DNA from 4 places in the Limosilactobacillus sp. genome. Region 2 is predicted to be linked to each of the others. Evidence: riboswitches for the same ligand, from Rfam matches in the RefSeq annotation. Region 2 holds a riboswitch; each other region holds the start of a gene.
The links. A riboswitch is a leader RNA that binds a small molecule or an ion and turns the genes downstream of it on or off. The one in region 2 is predicted to bind thiamine pyrophosphate.

Region 1 (4,211 bases), 560 kb from region 2:
GAGTTTCAAGCTTGGATTCATGGTTATTCACCTCCCAGGTAGGTCAGGCGCTGGTCAGCCAGGTGCAGGTGGTAGTCAACCAGGCGGTCGAGTCCGGCCAGCTGGTGACTGATGATGACGATTGTTTGTGGCAGGGCCCGCTGGCAACGCTTGATCAGGTCAATCACGACCGCAAGCGATTTTCGATCAAGCCCGGCGAAGGGTTCGTCCAGGAGCAGAACCGGGTGGCCGATCATCAGCATTACCAGGAGCTGAAGCTTTTTGCGCTGGCCCCCGCTGAGGGAGTAGACGACCCGGTTTTCCATTCCCGCCAGGCCAAAATCTTCCAGGATCGCTTGCAGGTGGTCATTGGTTAGGACCGGCTGCCGCTGGTGCTTGGCGCTGAGATCCAGTTCTTCAGCCACCGTGACGTTGAGGAACTGGTCGTTGGCCTGCTGAAAGACCATCCCAACCTGCTGGTGATATTTCCCGGGTGATAATTTGGCAATATCGGTTTCCCGGTAGGAAATGTTTCCCCGATAAGAGATCAGGCGGGTCAGGGCCTTGAAGAGGGTCGACTTGCCCACCCCGTTGGCTCCGGTCAGCAGGGTAATCTTGTTTTCGACGATCGGCAGGCTGGCGTCCTTGATCAGTCGGCTGTCACCCCGTTCGATAGTCAAACCGTCCAGTCGCATAATCGCCGGTGTCGTAGAATCGGGAACGGCCGTGTGCAGCGGTTCCTGGCTGGCGTTGTCGGCCTGGGCAATCAAGGCCCGTCCCTGGTCGGGGCTGATCAATTGAACCTGGTGGTCGTTAAAGCGGTAGACCCGCGGATCCAATCTGGAATAACCATGGCAGTCGTGGTCGGTGACGATCAGGGTGTGGCCGGAATGCTTCTGCCATTTGGCTAGCTGGGCGATCAAAAAACGGCGGTTGGCCTCGTCGATGCTGGCGAAGGGTTCGTCCAGCAGGAGGATTTCCGGGCGCATGACCAGAACCACGGCCAGGGCAACCCGTTGCTGCTGGCCACCGGACAGGGTCGCAATTTTGCGGTCGAGGAAATCCGTCACCTGGCAAAACGCGGCCGCCTGCTGGATTCGTTCCGCCATCTTTTCTGCGGGAACCTGGCAGTTCTCAAGGGTGAATTCCATCTCGTGTTGGGGCGTGTCCATGGCAAACTGCATGGCCGGATCCTGAAAGAGCATTCCGATCCGGGGACGGTGGCCGCTATCCGTGGGGACAACGACCCGCCCGCTGGTTACTTCGCCCCCGTATTTCGGCAACAGGCCGGCAATGATTTTCAAGAGGGTCGACTTACCGCAGCCGGAGGGACCGACGACGAGCGCGCTCTGGCCCAGCGGAAATTCAACATCAACCTGGTCAAGGATTGGCTGCTGGTGTTCAAAACGAAAGGTCAGCCGGTCGGTTTGAATAGCGTTCATTGGCTTACTCCTTAATGACGTGGGCCCGGTTGAGCATGTTGATGATCAGCTTGTTGAGGACGCCACTGAAGAAGAAGATCGACAGGAAGCGTACCACAAACATCACAATCAGCATGTGGCCGGCGAAGTGGCTGTAGCCGTTCCGGAACCAGTCCCAGCCGAAGGTGATCAGGGTCGTCGAAAGCGAAACCGTCAGGACGGTCAGCCAGTTATAAAGCTTGTAGAGGGTGACGGTAAAGCCCAGTTCGGTGGCGACCCCTTGGACGGCCCCGGAGATCAGGTTGGAAGCTCCCCACTGGTCACCGAGAAACATTTCGACGGCCGCTCCGAGAAACTCGCCAAGAAAGGACGAGCCGGGCAGGCGGAACATGAAACCGGCGAGGGGACCGGCCATGCACCAGATTCCCATGGTGATGTCGTTAGCCATCGGGCCGTAGCCGATTGGCGTCAGCAGCAATGTCAGCCCGTTGTAGACGAAGCTGGCCGCGTAGTAGATGACCCCGAAGATGATCCCGATCAGGGCCAGCAGAATGATATCGCGTAGGTGAAAACTTCTTTTGTGCATCAGAAAGACTCCTTAAAGTGAGATTTAGATTAAGGCGGTCAACGGGTAAGAAAAAGGCCCCACAATGCAGTCATTGTGGGGCAGAATTGTTTCTCTTATTATTTACCGAATCTCCCTCCGCTGGTATTGTCCAGTTCAGGTTCAATGGGTATTATCTCAGCCATCCGGCACCCCAGACATCGTATTAATCTCACTACTTATGATACATAACTTGGGGATAAAGTTCAAATTAGAGAAAGAGGTGCAGGACTGGGTGACAGCGTCTATAATAGTTGGTGTCAATAAATTTGTGAGGTTGTAGAATGTCTGGATTAACTTTTTTTGCTTTATTGGTTGTTGTCGGCATCTGTGCCGGGATCACGAGCGCGGCCGCGGGACTAGCATCGTTAATATCATACCCCTCGCTGCTGGCGTTGGGCTTGCCACCGGTGATTGCAAACGTGACCAGTAGCTATTCGACGGTGGCCAGTGGGTACAGCTCGGTCTTCGCCTCGGCCCGGGAGCTCCGTCACAACCGCAAGCAGATGTGGCTGATGATCCCGGTCGTTCTGGTAGGGTCAATGATCGGGGCCGTTCTCCTCTTCACCCTGCCGAGCAAGTACTTTAAGGAACTGGTACCCTTCTGTATCGGGGCCGCGGGGATCGTCCTGCTCTTTCCCCACCGGCCACGCCAGGCTCGCCCCGAACTGGTTCAAAACAGTCGGGCATTCGGTCGGTCCCGCCTGCACCGGGCGCTGGCCTGGGTCGGGATCTTTTTGGTCGGCCTCTACGCCGGCTACTTTAACTCGGGTGCCGGAGTGATGATGCTGACGCTCTTGACCGTTGTCAACAGTCAGCAGTCCTTTGCCATCAATAACGCCCTGAAGAACGTGACCATGACGGCCACCAACACGATGGCCGCCATCATCTTCTTCTTGGAGGCGGGAATCCACTGGAACTACGTGATCCCGCTTTTCCTGGGAAACATCCTCGGCGGAATCCTCGGGCCGATCATTGTCCGGCACCTCCCCGGCCGTTTGATGCAAATCATCGTTGGGATCGGGGCCTTGGTGCTGGCCGTCTCCCTGGTAATTAGAAACATGATGTGAGGAATGCCAATGCCAAGTCGAACCTTTACCAACCTCAAGGACGCTAAAAAGCAGCGGATTCGGACCGCCCTATTAAATGAATTCAGCCAGCACAGCCTGGCGACGGCCGAGGTGGCCCGGATCATCAAGGATGCCCAGATTTCGCGCGGCGCCTTCTATAAGTATTTTGCGGATCTGACGGATGCCTACCTCTACCTCCTGCAAGAAGTCCTGGTGGCGATTCACGTTCCCCTGGGCCAGGCGGGGCAGCACTTTGCCGCGCTGGACTACTACCAAATGGTCGCTGAGTTCGTCGACCGGGTTCACCAGGGACCCTACTACCAATTTGTTCGTAACCATTTCCTGACCAACGAGGGGATGCTGCCGCAGGAAAACGGGACGCAGCTGGAGCCGCAGACCGACACGCAATGGGCGGTGATGACCCTGTGCCACGCCACCATCAAGGAATGCCTGCTGGTGCCGGACGACCGCGACCAAGCCTTGGCGCGGCTCAAGAGAATGCTGGAGAAGATTACGGAATAACAAAAGGGATGAAGTCATTGGCGGCTTCATCCCTTTTGGTTAGAAGTGTTTATTTTTGTGGACTAGTGTTCCTTGAACAGGTTGGTCAGCAGGTCCATGAAGACGTTTAAGTAACGTTCCTTATCCACGTTGATGGCAACCTTAACGTTTGGATTTGGATCGTTCAACTTGGCGTTGTCACCAATGATCCGTGCGTAGTAAGGACCTTCCTCGTAGACACACTTAACGAAGAGGCTCAGCGTGGTAACGAAGGATGGGTCGATCCCGACACCAACGGCCAGTGGATCGTGAATGGCACAACCGTTCTTGTCGATGTCGAGGTTGTAGTAGGCGTCGATGTAGAAGTCGGTGATGTCGGCGTAGGCCTTCCCAGCCTTGGTGCCGAGTTCACGCCACTTAGCGGTTTCCTTCTTGGTCAGCAGGGTCCGCAGAGTAACGTCCAGGCCCACCATCGTCAGTGGCAGGTCGGAGGTCAGGACTTCGTTGCAGGCCTTTGGATCCTGGTGGATGTTGGCTTCGGCAACGGGGCTGACGTTCCCTTCAACGGTCAGGGCACCACCCATGAAGGTGACGTTGCCGATCAGGTGGGCAATTTCAGGATCCTTCTTGAGGGCA
Region 2 (4,211 bases):
GCAGCCCGGCTGGCACCACGTTTAGCAGAATTGGCACCAATGTCTGGCCCGGTTGAAATCGCCTGGGGAAACTCGGGCTCCGACGCCAACGACGCCATCATCAAATTTGCCCGGGCCTACACTGGGCGGCCGTACATGGTCTCCTTCACTGGGGCCTACCACGGCTCCACCTATGGTTCCATGACCCTTTCGTCCGTCACCTTAAACATGAGTCGCAAGATGTCACCGCTCTTGCCGGACGTGGTCAAGGTGCCGTTCCCGTCGCCGTGGGACCGGTTACCGGACGAAACCGAGGACCAGTTCGTCGACCGGATGTTTAAGGCCTTCAAGCAGCCGTTTGAAACCTATCTGCCGGCCGAGGAAACGGCGGCGATCATCATCGAGCCGATCCAGGGCGACGGCGGGATCGTCAAGACGCCACCGGCATACATGCAGAAAATCTATGATTTCGCCAAGGAGCACGGCATCCTCTTCGCCATCGACGAGGTTAACCAGGGAATGGGGCGGACCGGAAAATGGTGGTCCATCCAGAACTTCTCGGGGATCGAACCAGACTTGATGTCCGTCGGCAAGTCCCTGGCTTCCGGGATGCCGCTCAGCGCAATTATCGGCCGCAAGGAAATCATGGAGTCCCTCGGATCCGCCGCCAACGTCTACACGACGGCCGGGAACCCGGTCACGACAGCGGCCGCCAACGCCACTTTGGACGTTATCCAAGACGAGCACCTGCTGGAACGTTCAACCCGGTTGGGCAAGAAGGCCGCGGACTTCTTCAACCAGGAGAAGGCCAAGTTTGACTTCATCGGGGGCGTGCGGATGTACGGCCTTGACGGCGGAATTGACATCGTTGATCCAGCTACCGGCAAGGGTGACGTAGAGGCCACCACCAAGCTGATGTACCGAATCTTTGAGCTCGGTGCCATTATCATTAGCCTGCGGGGCAACATCCTGCGCTTCCAGCCACCATTGGTCATCACCGAAGAGCAGTTGGACCAGGCCTTTGCCATGATCGACCAGGCCTTCAGCGAGCTGGCAGCGGGGAAGCTGTCGCTGCCGCAGAACGCCGACGAGTTAGGTTGGTAAGAGAGAAATTAAGCAAATAGCACCCGATAAACCTGCAGATTTATCGGGTGCTATTTTTGCAATTTGCCTTGGATGGCGCCTTTCGGTTATACTTTAAACGCCGTCTTAGCTCAGATAGGTAGAGCACATCCATGGTAAGGGTGACACGGCAGTTCAACTCTGCCAGACGGCTTTTAACTATTTCCACTGTTGATTGGCGTAGGCCATTTGCCAAAATTGCAGCTCATAGTACGAACTGCGGACAAATGCCTGCGCCATCGCTGTTTTCTCTGCCGGGTCAGCCTGGGCGGCCAGCTGGTCCATCAGCTCAATCATCGGGACCGTACTCTTGTCATGGGCCGCCTCCTCATAGGTTTGGAAAAAGTCATCGTAGACTTCAACCGGGCTGGTGGCGTGCTGCCAATGGGTCGCCAGCTCGACGTACAGCCAGGGGCAGGGGAGAAACGAGGCCAGGCCCACGGCGGGCGAGGTTGCCAGGCTATGGCGCATGTGGTTGAGGTAGTTATAGTTTGCCGGGGCCAGCGGGGTCTGCGCCCACTCGTCCTGACTGATGCCGAGCTTTTGGAAGGTGTGGTTGCGGGCCTCGAGCTCGTCGACGGTCAGATTCTGCACGTAGTCCTTGACGACCTGGCGTTGGGGGCCAGGCAAGAGCTGGGCGAGCTTCAGGTGCAGCTGATCGAAGACCTTGAGATAGTGGTAGTCCTGGATTACGTAGAACTTAAACTTGTCTTCTGGCAGCTCACCGGTGACCATTTCCCTGATGAAGGGATGGTCGAAGCTTTTTTGCCACAGCTCCTTAGTGTCGTGGTGGACCTGTTCTGAAAATTTAACCATATAAAAGGGCTCCTTTCGTTTTCGTGATAAAACAAAGGGAGCCTTTAGATCTATTTCAGACACGTTTCCTCGCGCAGGAATTATCCTGTTCAGGTTCAAGGGTATAATCTCAGCCAAAAAGGCACCCCTAGTGAATTATCAGTTAATTTCATTATAGTCCTAAACTAAGCCCCTTCAAAGACCATTTCCTCACGCAGGGCCGCATGGATTGGCCGTCCGCCCAGCACGTTGCAGGTCAGGTAGGCGATGAAGGTGAGCAGGACCATCGGCAGGATTTGTTCGACCGAGCCCACCATCTCCGTTAAAAGCGTCAGGGCGGTGAAGGGGGTCCCCTCAACCGCGCCGAAGTAGGCGGCCATCGTGATGACGATCAGGTTCAAAAAGCAGGTGGCCGGAATCAGGTGATGGTTGATCATGACGATGCCGATGATTCCACCGATCAAGGCACCGAGAACCAGCAGGGGCATGAAGATCCCGCCCGGTACGGTGGACCCGTAGCTAATCATTGAGAAAACAAAGCGCAGTGCGAGGAAGACAAGAAAGATAATGAGCAGGCTGCTCAGGGGAACGCTGGCGGGCAGCTTGGTGAGGTAGAGGATGAAGCCGTGACTGCCGCCGAGTACCCGGGCATTCCACAGGCCGATCGGGATGACCAGCAGGAGCGGGATCGCCTTGTGGTATTTCTGGGGCAGGGGCAGCTTGCTAAACCACCAGTGCAGGTTGAGCAGGGTGTACTGGTAGCCAAACGCCAGCACCCCGATGACGACTCCGACCAGGATCAGCCAGCTGTAAGCAGACGCTGGCAAGTCGGCTTGCAGCGGCAGGTAGAGGCAAGGGTGGACGCCGAAGAAAGCCACCGTCACTAGGTCGGCGCTGATGGCCGCGGCGAGGGCGGCCATGCACTTACGCGGCTGAAACTTAAAGGTGATTTCCTCCACCAGGAAGATCACGCCGGCCAGGGGTGCAGAGAAGGCCGCCGATAAGCCGGCCGCGATGCCGCTCTCCATCAAAAAGCGCTTCTGTTGAGCACTCAGCCGGAAGCGCTCACCGAGAATTTGGCCGACACAGGCGCCCATCTGAATGCAGGGACCCTCGCGACCGAGGAAGAGCCCGGGACAGATTGCCAGGAGGCCACCAACGAAGCGTCGCCACAGAACGTCCTGGGCATTCATCCGGTGCTGTCCGTGGAGGATCTCCTGAATCTGGGGAACCCCGGAACCGACCAGATCAATTGGCTCCGCCTGCATGACGTTGTTGAGCAGCCAAACGATCCCCAGCGTAAGGATGACGTATGGGATCAGGTAGAGGGGATGCTGGGCCATCTGAGGATAGATGACCATCAGGGCCTTCATTGCGTGGTCGATGATCCACCGAAAGACACTGACGATCAGGCCAGTGATTGCCCCGACCACGATGCCACTGACAACCTCACTGAAGAATGAGGTGACGGGTGCGGTTCTCAAAACGTCGCGGGATCGTTTGATGCTGTGCTGGTTAGTAGCCAAAACCAGGCCTCCTTAAAACAAAGTTACGCCTTGATCATAGCATTTTAGCCCGGGCCCTAGCTATGGTAAAATTAGGACAATCTTAGTTTTTTGTGTACGCGAACCAAATATTGGAGGAATTTCATGGAGTTTATTGCGGAGCTCGCCGGACTGTTGCTGGCAACCCAAATCGTGGCCAACTTTTGCCGCCGGGTCGAAATCCCCGAGGTGATCGGTCAGATCCTGGTGGGAATTATCGTGGGCCCGGCGCTGCTGAATTGGGTCCACTTAGACAGCATGATGAACGAGTTTCAGGAGATTGGGGTCGTCATCCTAATGTTCATCGCCGGACTCGAGAGTGACCTGTCGCTTTTGAAAAAATACCTGCGGCCGGCCGTGATCGTTGCCGTGATCGGGGTCATCGTGCCGGTGCTGGTGATGGGTGGCACCAGCTACCTCTTTGGCTTCACCAAGCTGGAGGCCCTCTTCATTGGGGTGATCTTCTCGGCCACCTCGGTCAGCATCTCCGTGGCGGTCCTGCGGGAGTTCAAACGCCTGGATAGTCGCGAGGGGGCGACCATCCTCGGGGCCGCCGTGGCCGATGACATCATCGGCGTCATCATGCTGAGCATCATGATCAGCATGATCAACGGCAGCAAGGGTGGCCACACCAGCATGCCGTTGGGGATGGCCCTCCTTTTGCAGGTGCTCTTCTTCGGGGGCACCTACCTGGTTGTCCGCTGGCTGGCACCGTACCTGATGCACCTGAGTGAGCACCTGCTGACGGTGGCGGCACCGTCCGTGATGGCA
Region 3 (4,211 bases), 1.4 Mb from region 2:
CCGCCTTTTTGATTATAGAAATTGTTCATCCAATTCTTGATTCAGCAATGAGCGATAGCGCTGCAGGCGCTGGACCCGATCGATCACCTGTTGATCGAGCTGGGCGCGGCGGTGCGGTCCCCAGGAATCCGCCAGCTGCAATTTGCCACGGCTATCGAAACGGTAGCCACCCCACATGTGCTGACTGATCGGTGCCATCAAAAGCGAGTCGACCACCCGCAGGAGGCCAATCGTGTGCTGGTCATCAAGGTAGCCAAGCGCCACGACGTCCCGGGGGTCAATGTAGTTAAAGATCTGACAGCGCAGGTCCAGGGCTATCTGGCGCTGAGAATCGCCAAGCAGCCAGTAGAGATTGGGGCCTTCATAGAGCCAGGCCCCCGCCACCTGGTCGGGTGCAGCACAGTTTGCCAGGGCAAATTGGCCGTTGATCGAGCCGAGGGAATGACCATAGACATAAAAGCGGCAGGTGGGGTGCTGGTGGAGCAGCTTATTAAATTGTTGGGCGGCGGTCCACATCTCCTGGGGGATGGTCGGCACCTGATTCAAAATGGCCCCGCCAATCGGCAGGTTTACCCGCAGCCATTCGTTCGTCCAGGTGGTCGGGTCACCCTTGCGAATCCCGGACGAGCCACGCAGAAGGACGGTGACTTCATGGGGACCACTAATGACCACGGTGGCGCGAAAGCCATTCTCCGTCTGTATCAGTTGGCCGACCTGGCCAATGATGAGCCCATCCACTTGGACCGTTTCTCCCACCTGCCAGTCATGGTATTCGAGCTGGGCCAGTTGAACCCGCTGCTGATCCGTCAGTTTATCATTGATCATTGGTCATCCCTCCCTTATCTCTATTATCGACGATCCACCCAACTAGTGCAATCCCGTTGACATTCCCCGCTGCGGGTGTTGTATAATTTTGGGTAACACAAAATTTAAGGGAGCGTGGAGTGAATGCTATACAATGCAGCTTTGGTCTTGGAGGGTGGCGCCTTTCGTGGTCAGTACACGGCTGGGGTCGTGGATACTTTTTTAGCCCACCACATCGAGTTTGACAACGTCATCGGCGTTTCGGCCGGATCGCTGTGCGGGGCGAACTTTGTCTCCAAGCAGTACGGCCGGGCAGCGATGATCAACATCAATCATCGCCACGATCGCGACTACATTTCATTCTCGCACCTCCTTCACCGCCAAACGATCATCAACCTCGACTACCTATTCGAGGATCATGGTTGGCGCTGGGAAAACTTTAACGAACGGGCCTACGAGCGTTCGGCTTCTAACTTTACCGCCGTTGCCACCAGCATGGTCACCGGCAAGGCCGTCAAGCTTTACCAACCCGGTCGGCGAAGACCTCACCCGGGCCCTCAAGGCTTCTTCGTCGATGCCGATCATCGCGAAGCCGCAGCGGACGAGCAAGGGCCTGTGCCTGGACGGCGGGGTGGCTGACTCCATTCCTTACGACCTGGCCCAGCAGCAGGGCTACGATAAGATCGTGGTCATCCGGACCCGGGACATCACCTACCGTAAGGAGCCAACCAGCCGCACCCTTGCCAGCCTTTACGAGCGTTACTACGGCCGGGACTACCCACTCTTCGTCCGAGCCGCCATTAATCGGCCAACCGTCTACAATCAACAGGTCGAGGAAATCAACCGACTGACCAGGGAGAAAAAGCTCTTCACCATCGCTCCCCAACAGCCAGTCAGGGTTAGCCGGATTGAGGGAAACGTTAAAAAATTACGTCAGCTGTACGAAACCGGCCAGCACGAGGCCGGCATGATCCTGCCGCAAATGATTAAATACTTGGAGCGGTAACCTTTTCCCGCGAAAAGTGCTATACTGAATGATAGTTAGAAAATAAATAAACATTTTGCATTAGGAGTGTCCGTCTGCCGGACTGAGATGCGCTCAAAAGCGTGGATCCTATGAACCTGTCAAGCCAGTACTTGCGGAGGGAAATGCGGACGAAAGAAATAATCCCCATCAGACCAACGTAAGTCTGGTGGGGATTTTCTAATAATGTGCCCAAAGTGTGCCCGGAAGGAGTGAATATTTTGAATTGTAATAATTTGCCATACGCATTAATTGATCGTTTACGGCAAGCCAATCCAGTCGTCCTGACGGTGGCCAACAGCGTCACCATTGATAAGGTGGCAGACGGGCTGAGTGCAATCGGCGCTTCACCAATCATGTCCAAGGAGCCTGCCGAGGCCGCGGCAATGGTCCAACTGGCCAACGCGATTACCATCAACCTCGGAACGATTACCGAAGCCCAGCTGAAACAAATTCGGGCGGTTCTGGACGCCAACGCCAACCGGCTGCCCGTTGTCCTCGACCCGGTCGCCGTCGGCAGCGTTCCCTATCGTCTTAAAATTGCCCACCAGCTTTTGGCGGACTACCACTTTACGGTCATCCGGGGAAACGCGGGTGAAATTGCGGCCTTGACCGGGGCCAAATGGCAAGCCCACGGCATCGACGCCGGTCAGGGCAGCATGGACCTAGCCACCATCGCCCAACAGTGTGCCCACCAGTACCACTCCCTCGTTGCGCTGTCCGGGCCCACCGACTTCGTCACCGACGGCCAGGACGTCTTTACCAACCCGCTGGGTGATCAATATTTGGCACTGAACGTTGGCAGCGGGGACATGCTGTCCAGTACCCTGGCGGCCTACCTAGCGCTAGGAGAAGCGCCGCTGCCAACGTGCAGTCTCGCCTGCCAGACCTTTGCCTTTGCTGGCGTTCAGGCGGCAAGGGATGTCCGGGGGCTCGGGCAGTGGCAAAGTCGGTTTTTCGATGAATTATGTCAGCTCACCAGCACAAGCGTGCAAGAGGGCGTCGTAGAAAGGATGAATAAAAACAATGACTAATGATTTTCCACAAGCTTTGACAATTGCCGGTACCGATAGCGGCGGTGGCGCCGGGATCGCGGCCGATTTCAAAACAATGCAGATGCGCCATGTCTTCGCAACCATGGTGGTGGTAGCCGTGACCGCGCAAAATACGCTCGGCGTCCAGGATGCCTTCCCGATGCCGCCGAAAATGATCGACGAACAGTTTGCCTCCCTGGCGGCCGACCTGAACATCCGGGCCTGCAAGACGGGAATGCTGGCCGACGTCCCGCGGGTCAAGGCGGTGGTGGCCAATCTGAAGAAGTACGATTTTGGGCCCCTGACCGTTGATCCGGTCATGATTGCCAAGGGCGGGGCTAAGCTGCTCAGCGATGACGCCATCGCGGTCGTCCGGGATGAGCTCCTGCCGCTCGCCGACCTGGTTACGCCCAACCTGCCGGAAGCCGAGGAGCTGACGGGGATGAAGATCGAGACGGAAGATGAAATGGTCACTGCCGGCAAGAAGCTCCAGTCCCTGGGCGCCAAGAACGTCCTCGTCAAGGGTGGTCACTTCCACGATGCCAACGCCGCCAACGACTTTGTTCTCCTCGAAAACGGTGAAAACTTCTGGATGACCTCGCCGCGGGTTGCCACCCATAACACTCACGGAACTGGGGACACCATTTCCGCCTGCATCACCGCCGAGCTGGCTAAGGGCCACACGATGGAGGAAGCCATTCGGACCGGAAAGGCTTATGTCGAGGCCACCATTCGCGATGGTATCAATGTCGGCCACGGTCACGGTCCGCTGAACCACTGGGCGCAGATCAAGGAGGACTAATCATGCAATTCAAGCCAACAATGCTGCGGGCCTACCTGGTCGGCGGAACCCAGGACACCCACAACGATTCACAGGAATTCCTACAGAAGGTTGAGCTGGCCATGCAGGCAGGAATTACAGCCTTCCAGTACCGCGAAAAGGGGGCTTCACGGCTTAGCAACTCGGAAAAATTACAGATGGCCCAGCAACTGCGTGAGCTGACCCGCCACTACCAAATTCCCTACTTCATCGATGACGACGAGGAGCTGGCACTGCAGGTGGGAGCGGATGGGGTCCACGTCGGTCAAAAGGACCAGCGGATTGAAACCGTCATCCAGCGAGCGGCGGGTCAGCTGATGATCGGCTACTCCTGCAACACCTTGCCCGAAATTGCCAAGGCCAACCAGCTGACCGCTGTTGATTATATCGGTGCCGGCCCGGTCTTCCCAACCAGTTCCAAGGACGATGCCGACCCGGCACTGGGCTGCAACAAACTTCGGCAACTGGTCCAGGCCAGTCACCACCCGATCGTTGCGATTGGCGGCCTGAGTGCCGCTAATCTGGCCGC
Region 4 (4,211 bases), 1.4 Mb from region 2:
GATTTATTAAACGATCTTGATACCCAGACCAGCGAGCACCTTAGCTCTCTGCTTGTTGAATTATTGAAAACAGCTAATAATAAATAGGAATAGATAGGCAGAATTGCAATCTTTTCTAATTTAACAAATTGCTTTTCAAAATTTTGACGAATTGACGGTAAATGATGTCAAAAGGGCTTAAACGATGATCGATGGTTTTTGTGGCAATTGGTCGAATTTTGACAAAAGCGGAAACGCTGCTAATAAATAACGATCGTGACGTCAACTTCTACCTAATTAATGAGAAATAAACGACGGGTGTCCATTTTGTGATCACTGCCGATTTCTCTTATGTTCTTTCCGCGGCGTGTATCGTCATCGAAGACGATCCGAAAATCGTATGCAAAATTACGGTAAAAAAATAGATCCCGTAACCGATTCTTGGGTTACGGGATCTATTTTTATGTCGGAGTCGCGCCCGAGCGAACTGGCTTTCGTAGCGATACTCGCAATGGTGGGTGTCCTCGTTGTAGATGCCGATTATAGGATGCGCCGGCTTTTTTCCACTGCAGAAGGCATCCAATAACGTTAAAATTTGATCTCTGTGTCATTTTTGTGTTTGCTCTGGACCACATTAGGCATTAATCATATAAACAAAAAAGGGCAGGCAGTTAATGATCAGCCGAAGTGCTTGCCCCTGCCTTAACAACAAACCGATGCACCAGCCAGGTCAGCACCATTACCACCAGGATGGTCGGCACGGTGCTGCCACAGGGCAGGTTAAGGTTGATCAGGATCCGGTAGAGGATAAAGCCAACCGCCCAGAGCAGCAGGTTTGGCCAGGAAAATTCTTGGTGCCGATGATCCGCGTGGACAAGAAAGTAATCGGTCAGCTGAACTGCGATCATTGGGGCGAAGACAGAACCAATCAAATAGAGAAAGTTGGAAAAATTATCCATCGGCAGGGTAATTGCGCCGATCACTCCGATGATGGTAGCGACAATAGCAGTTAGGGTGCCCGACCAACTGCTAAAAATCGCCTTGGCGGAAATCCCTGCGGAGTAGGCATCCATGAAGGTGGTAGTGACGGTTGAGAAGACGACGATGATTAAGCCGGCGCTTCCCAGCCCAGCCCGCAGAATAATGGTGGCGATGTTGGTATCCTTGGTTAGCAGGGCCGCGCCAAGGCCAATAAAGGCCATCCAGCAAGAAGTAAGGCCGTAGACAATGGCGCTGACTGCACTGGCGCCAACCGGTTGCTGAGCGGCGGAGGTGTAGTCACTGATCAGCGGGAGCCAGGAAAGGGGCATCGCAATAACCAATTCCATTCCCTGGGCCCATGAAAGCTGACCGCCAGCCGGCAAGACCTGATGATGGGTGAAGATAACGCCACATAGGATGGCCGTCAAAATGACCAGGACCGTAATGGCGACGATGTTAAAGCCTCGCAGGTGCCGAATCCCGATCCGCAACCAGAGAATAATCAGGAGCCCGATTAAAAGTGCCCAGAGCCACTGGCCAAAGTGCCAAATGCCGTTCGCGGCGACGGCACCATCGTAGATCATGATTCCAGTCCAACCGACCAACTGGAGAACATTGAGCAGGGCAAAGAGGTAGGCGCCGTGTCGACCAAACGATAGCTTGGTGGCATTCATGGCGCTGAGCCGTTGCTGCCCACCAATCACGCCCGACAAGAAGAGCAGGAGGCAACCGATCAAATGACCAATCAGGATTACTAAGAGTCCCTGCCACATGCCGAGCGGGGCGAGGTAGGTTCCGGTTAGAATTTCCGCAATCGAAATTCCGGCACCGCACCAGATTAGTCCATTCTCTGTTAAACTTGTTCTTCTTTCCACAGTAAGCACCGTCCTTCTAATATTGTGCTCGGACAGTGTCCCCAAGAAAAAACGACCAGGGAAATTCGCCTGGTCGCCACTTTTGATCCCTTCGCTGGCATTATCCGAATCAGGTTCAATGGGTCGAGACGCGCAGTCTCCTCTCAGCCTGTTTGCAAGCTCCCCGTTATTTATTTCACTTTTAACATAGCAGATCTAAGTAATTTGTCAACCACAGTTAGTCATTGAGATGTTAGCAGCAATTTACTTTAACTAAATTCAAAACTAAAACAATAAAAAAGAACAGCCAAAACTTGAAAAATCGCGCTAAATCAACGAAAATAATGATAAATACACCAGAAAAGTAAAGGATAACATTTATGACTAATGATCCAAGCTTAAATAAAATTCATATCGTTTTCAACGGCCAAGAAACACCACCGATGAAGGTGAGCCAGCTCTTTGATGCCCACCGCTTTAACCGTTTAACTGCGGTCACGGGAGCAGTGACGGCCGATTTCATCAACGATTACCTGAGCAAATTCATTCAAGTCGAGATCGCTCTGAAAACGCCAGTAACTGCTGATGCTAATACTGCTGAGGACGAGATCACCAAAGAAGCGTTAGCCAACGCTCTCTTAGCAATGGCCAATAAGCAGCCGGCTAAGCTTTTCGAAGGCTTGACTAGTGCCAACCAGGCAAACGTGCTGAATGGCCTGTTTAGCGTTGAAATCTCACCGGCGCAGGCCTTGCATTCCCAATTCTACCTGCTCAGCAATTCGGAAACGCACGATACGCGGGTAATCCTCGGGAGCATCAATCTTGATCAGAAAGACTTTGATAAGGGCCAAAATCGCTTTGAGGAAATTCTGGTCTTTGATAGCGATATTCGGCTGTTCCAAAACCTTAGCGAACATTTTAAGAAGGATATTAAACCCGTTCTGCGGCCATATTTCACGGCTAACCTCCTGAAGGCCGCGCAAGCACAGCTGGACGAGGGGGCCAAGGACAAGCAGACCACCACCGGCAATCAGGTGGTGATCCTTGATAACGAGACAACTGATCAGATTGCCGCGGCGGACATGACCGACATCATCAGTCACGACGTTCAACAGCTCTTGGATAAGAAACTGATTCCAGAAGCGACCACGCTTGCGATGCGTGAGGTGACAACCAACCGTTCGCAGACAAAGGAAGCAATTGAGCGGGACGTCAAGCAGCATGACACGATCTACACCCTGCAGAAGGGGTCGGTTTCACCACGGGCAGCCAAGCCAAAGATCAAGACTCGTGAAAAAATCTACCAGCAGGTTCAGCAGGCCCTGATCAGTGGCATGACGCCACAGCAGCGCAAGGCTGAAAAGAAATACACGACCTTCCTTTACGATCGACCAATGGAGCGGAACCTATTGGCCAATAATAGTGGCCTTTACGTGCCGAACGATGCCGGAACCCACCCAATTCCCTTTGGCAAGCTAGCAACAATCAGCCAGATTCGCGATGGCCTGAAGAGCATCAATGCCGTCTTGGATGGCTACCGGAAGTACGTGGTAGACTACGACGACGATTACGGGAAACGATTCTACGAAGCAATCCTTTACGCCTTTACCGCACCCTTCCTGTGGGAAATTCGTCAGAAGGCCAGCCTGAACCCCGAGGACGGGAATGATGTGCCGAACTTCCTGGTGTTGGGAGCAACGGCCGGTTCCGGGAAGTCAACACTTTTGCGGATCATTAATCAGCTGACTTGGAACACCGACCGCTCACTGATCGACTTTGGGACGATTTACCCAAGTGATACCGCCCAAAAGAAAACCAAGACGGTCGAAGCTATTGAGCACTACATGAAGCAGGGAAGCTCCTATCCGGTTCTGCTGGATGAGATTGAACCGTACTTCTTCCAGCAGGATCAGTACAGTCGGCACCTGGTAGTGGATACGATGAACGAGTTGATCAACAATCCCCACCCAATCGCACCCTTAATTGGGACGACCAACTACGATTCCGGATTTACGATGCTTCGTGAAACCGCACGACGAACCTACTACCTGCAGATGGATAAGGTGATCGACGACCGGCAAAAGGGCGAGGCTAACAAGTACATCTACAACGTTCGCCAGACCCTCAACAACACGCTCTTCAAGGACTTCGTAATGCGGATGGCTAACCTGCTTGAGGACGATGAGACCCCATGGCGGGACTTCAACACCGCTAACGGCCAGCTTGACTTCCTGTCAAACACCCGGCAGATCTTCCGGGACTACTACAAGATGGCCGGAATGGAAGTGCCAGCCTACTTTGCGGATCAGATCTGCGATGACTTCCAGGAGAGCTCCCGGAATAGCTGGGCGAAATTGTATGTCACCCAGGCCGACGACTTCAAGTATCGCGAGGCCG

Region 1: it holds a riboswitch for thiamine pyrophosphate, as region 2 does, so the genes downstream of both, LKE23_RS05850 (ECF transporter S component) here and tenA (thiaminase II) in region 2, are expected to answer to the same signal.
Region 3: it holds a riboswitch for thiamine pyrophosphate, as region 2 does, so the genes downstream of both, thiM (hydroxyethylthiazole kinase) here and tenA (thiaminase II) in region 2, are expected to answer to the same signal.
Region 4: it holds a riboswitch for thiamine pyrophosphate, as region 2 does, so the genes downstream of both, cytX (putative hydroxymethylpyrimidine transporter CytX) here and tenA (thiaminase II) in region 2, are expected to answer to the same signal.

Annotation. Positions count from the first base shown of each region.
Region 1 covers NZ_JAKVPE010000001.1:1,250,310-1,254,520, reverse strand. Annotated here, with positions in the region: gene LKE23_RS05860 (energy-coupling factor transporter transmembrane component T family protein) at 1-21, opposite strand, end outside; gene LKE23_RS05855 (ATP-binding cassette domain-containing protein) at 24-1,421, opposite strand; gene LKE23_RS05850 (ECF transporter S component) at 1,426-1,986, opposite strand; TPP riboswitch at 2,082-2,171, opposite strand; gene LKE23_RS05845 (sulfite exporter TauE/SafE family protein) at 2,289-3,074, shown strand; gene LKE23_RS05840 (TetR/AcrR family transcriptional regulator) at 3,084-3,596, shown strand; gene LKE23_RS05835 (nucleoside hydrolase) at 3,659-4,211, opposite strand, start outside.
Region 2 covers NZ_JAKVPE010000001.1:1,814,116-1,818,326, forward strand. Annotated here, with positions in the region: gene LKE23_RS08515 (aspartate aminotransferase family protein) at 1-1,083, shown strand, start outside; tRNA gene LKE23_RS08520 (tRNA-Thr) at 1,183-1,255, shown strand; gene tenA (thiaminase II) at 1,261-1,917, opposite strand; TPP riboswitch at 1,965-2,056, opposite strand; gene LKE23_RS08530 (ClC family H(+)/Cl(-) exchange transporter) at 2,082-3,422, opposite strand; gene LKE23_RS08535 (cation:proton antiporter) at 3,546-4,211, shown strand, end outside.
Region 3 covers NZ_JAKVPE010000001.1:462,320-466,530, forward strand. Annotated here, with positions in the region: gene LKE23_RS02215 (hypothetical protein) at 13-825, opposite strand; partial or broken gene LKE23_RS02220 (patatin-like phospholipase family protein) at 949-1,810, shown strand; TPP riboswitch at 1,863-1,969, shown strand; gene thiM (hydroxyethylthiazole kinase) at 2,065-2,862, shown strand; gene thiD (bifunctional hydroxymethylpyrimidine kinase/phosphomethylpyrimidine kinase) at 2,855-3,664, shown strand; gene thiE (thiamine phosphate synthase) at 3,667-4,211, shown strand, end outside.
Region 4 covers NZ_JAKVPE010000001.1:394,734-398,944, forward strand. Annotated here, with positions in the region: gene LKE23_RS01870 (helix-turn-helix domain-containing protein) at 1-87, shown strand, start outside; gene cytX (putative hydroxymethylpyrimidine transporter CytX) at 651-1,835, opposite strand; TPP riboswitch at 1,905-2,011, opposite strand; gene LKE23_RS01880 (ATP-binding protein) at 2,195-4,211, shown strand, end outside.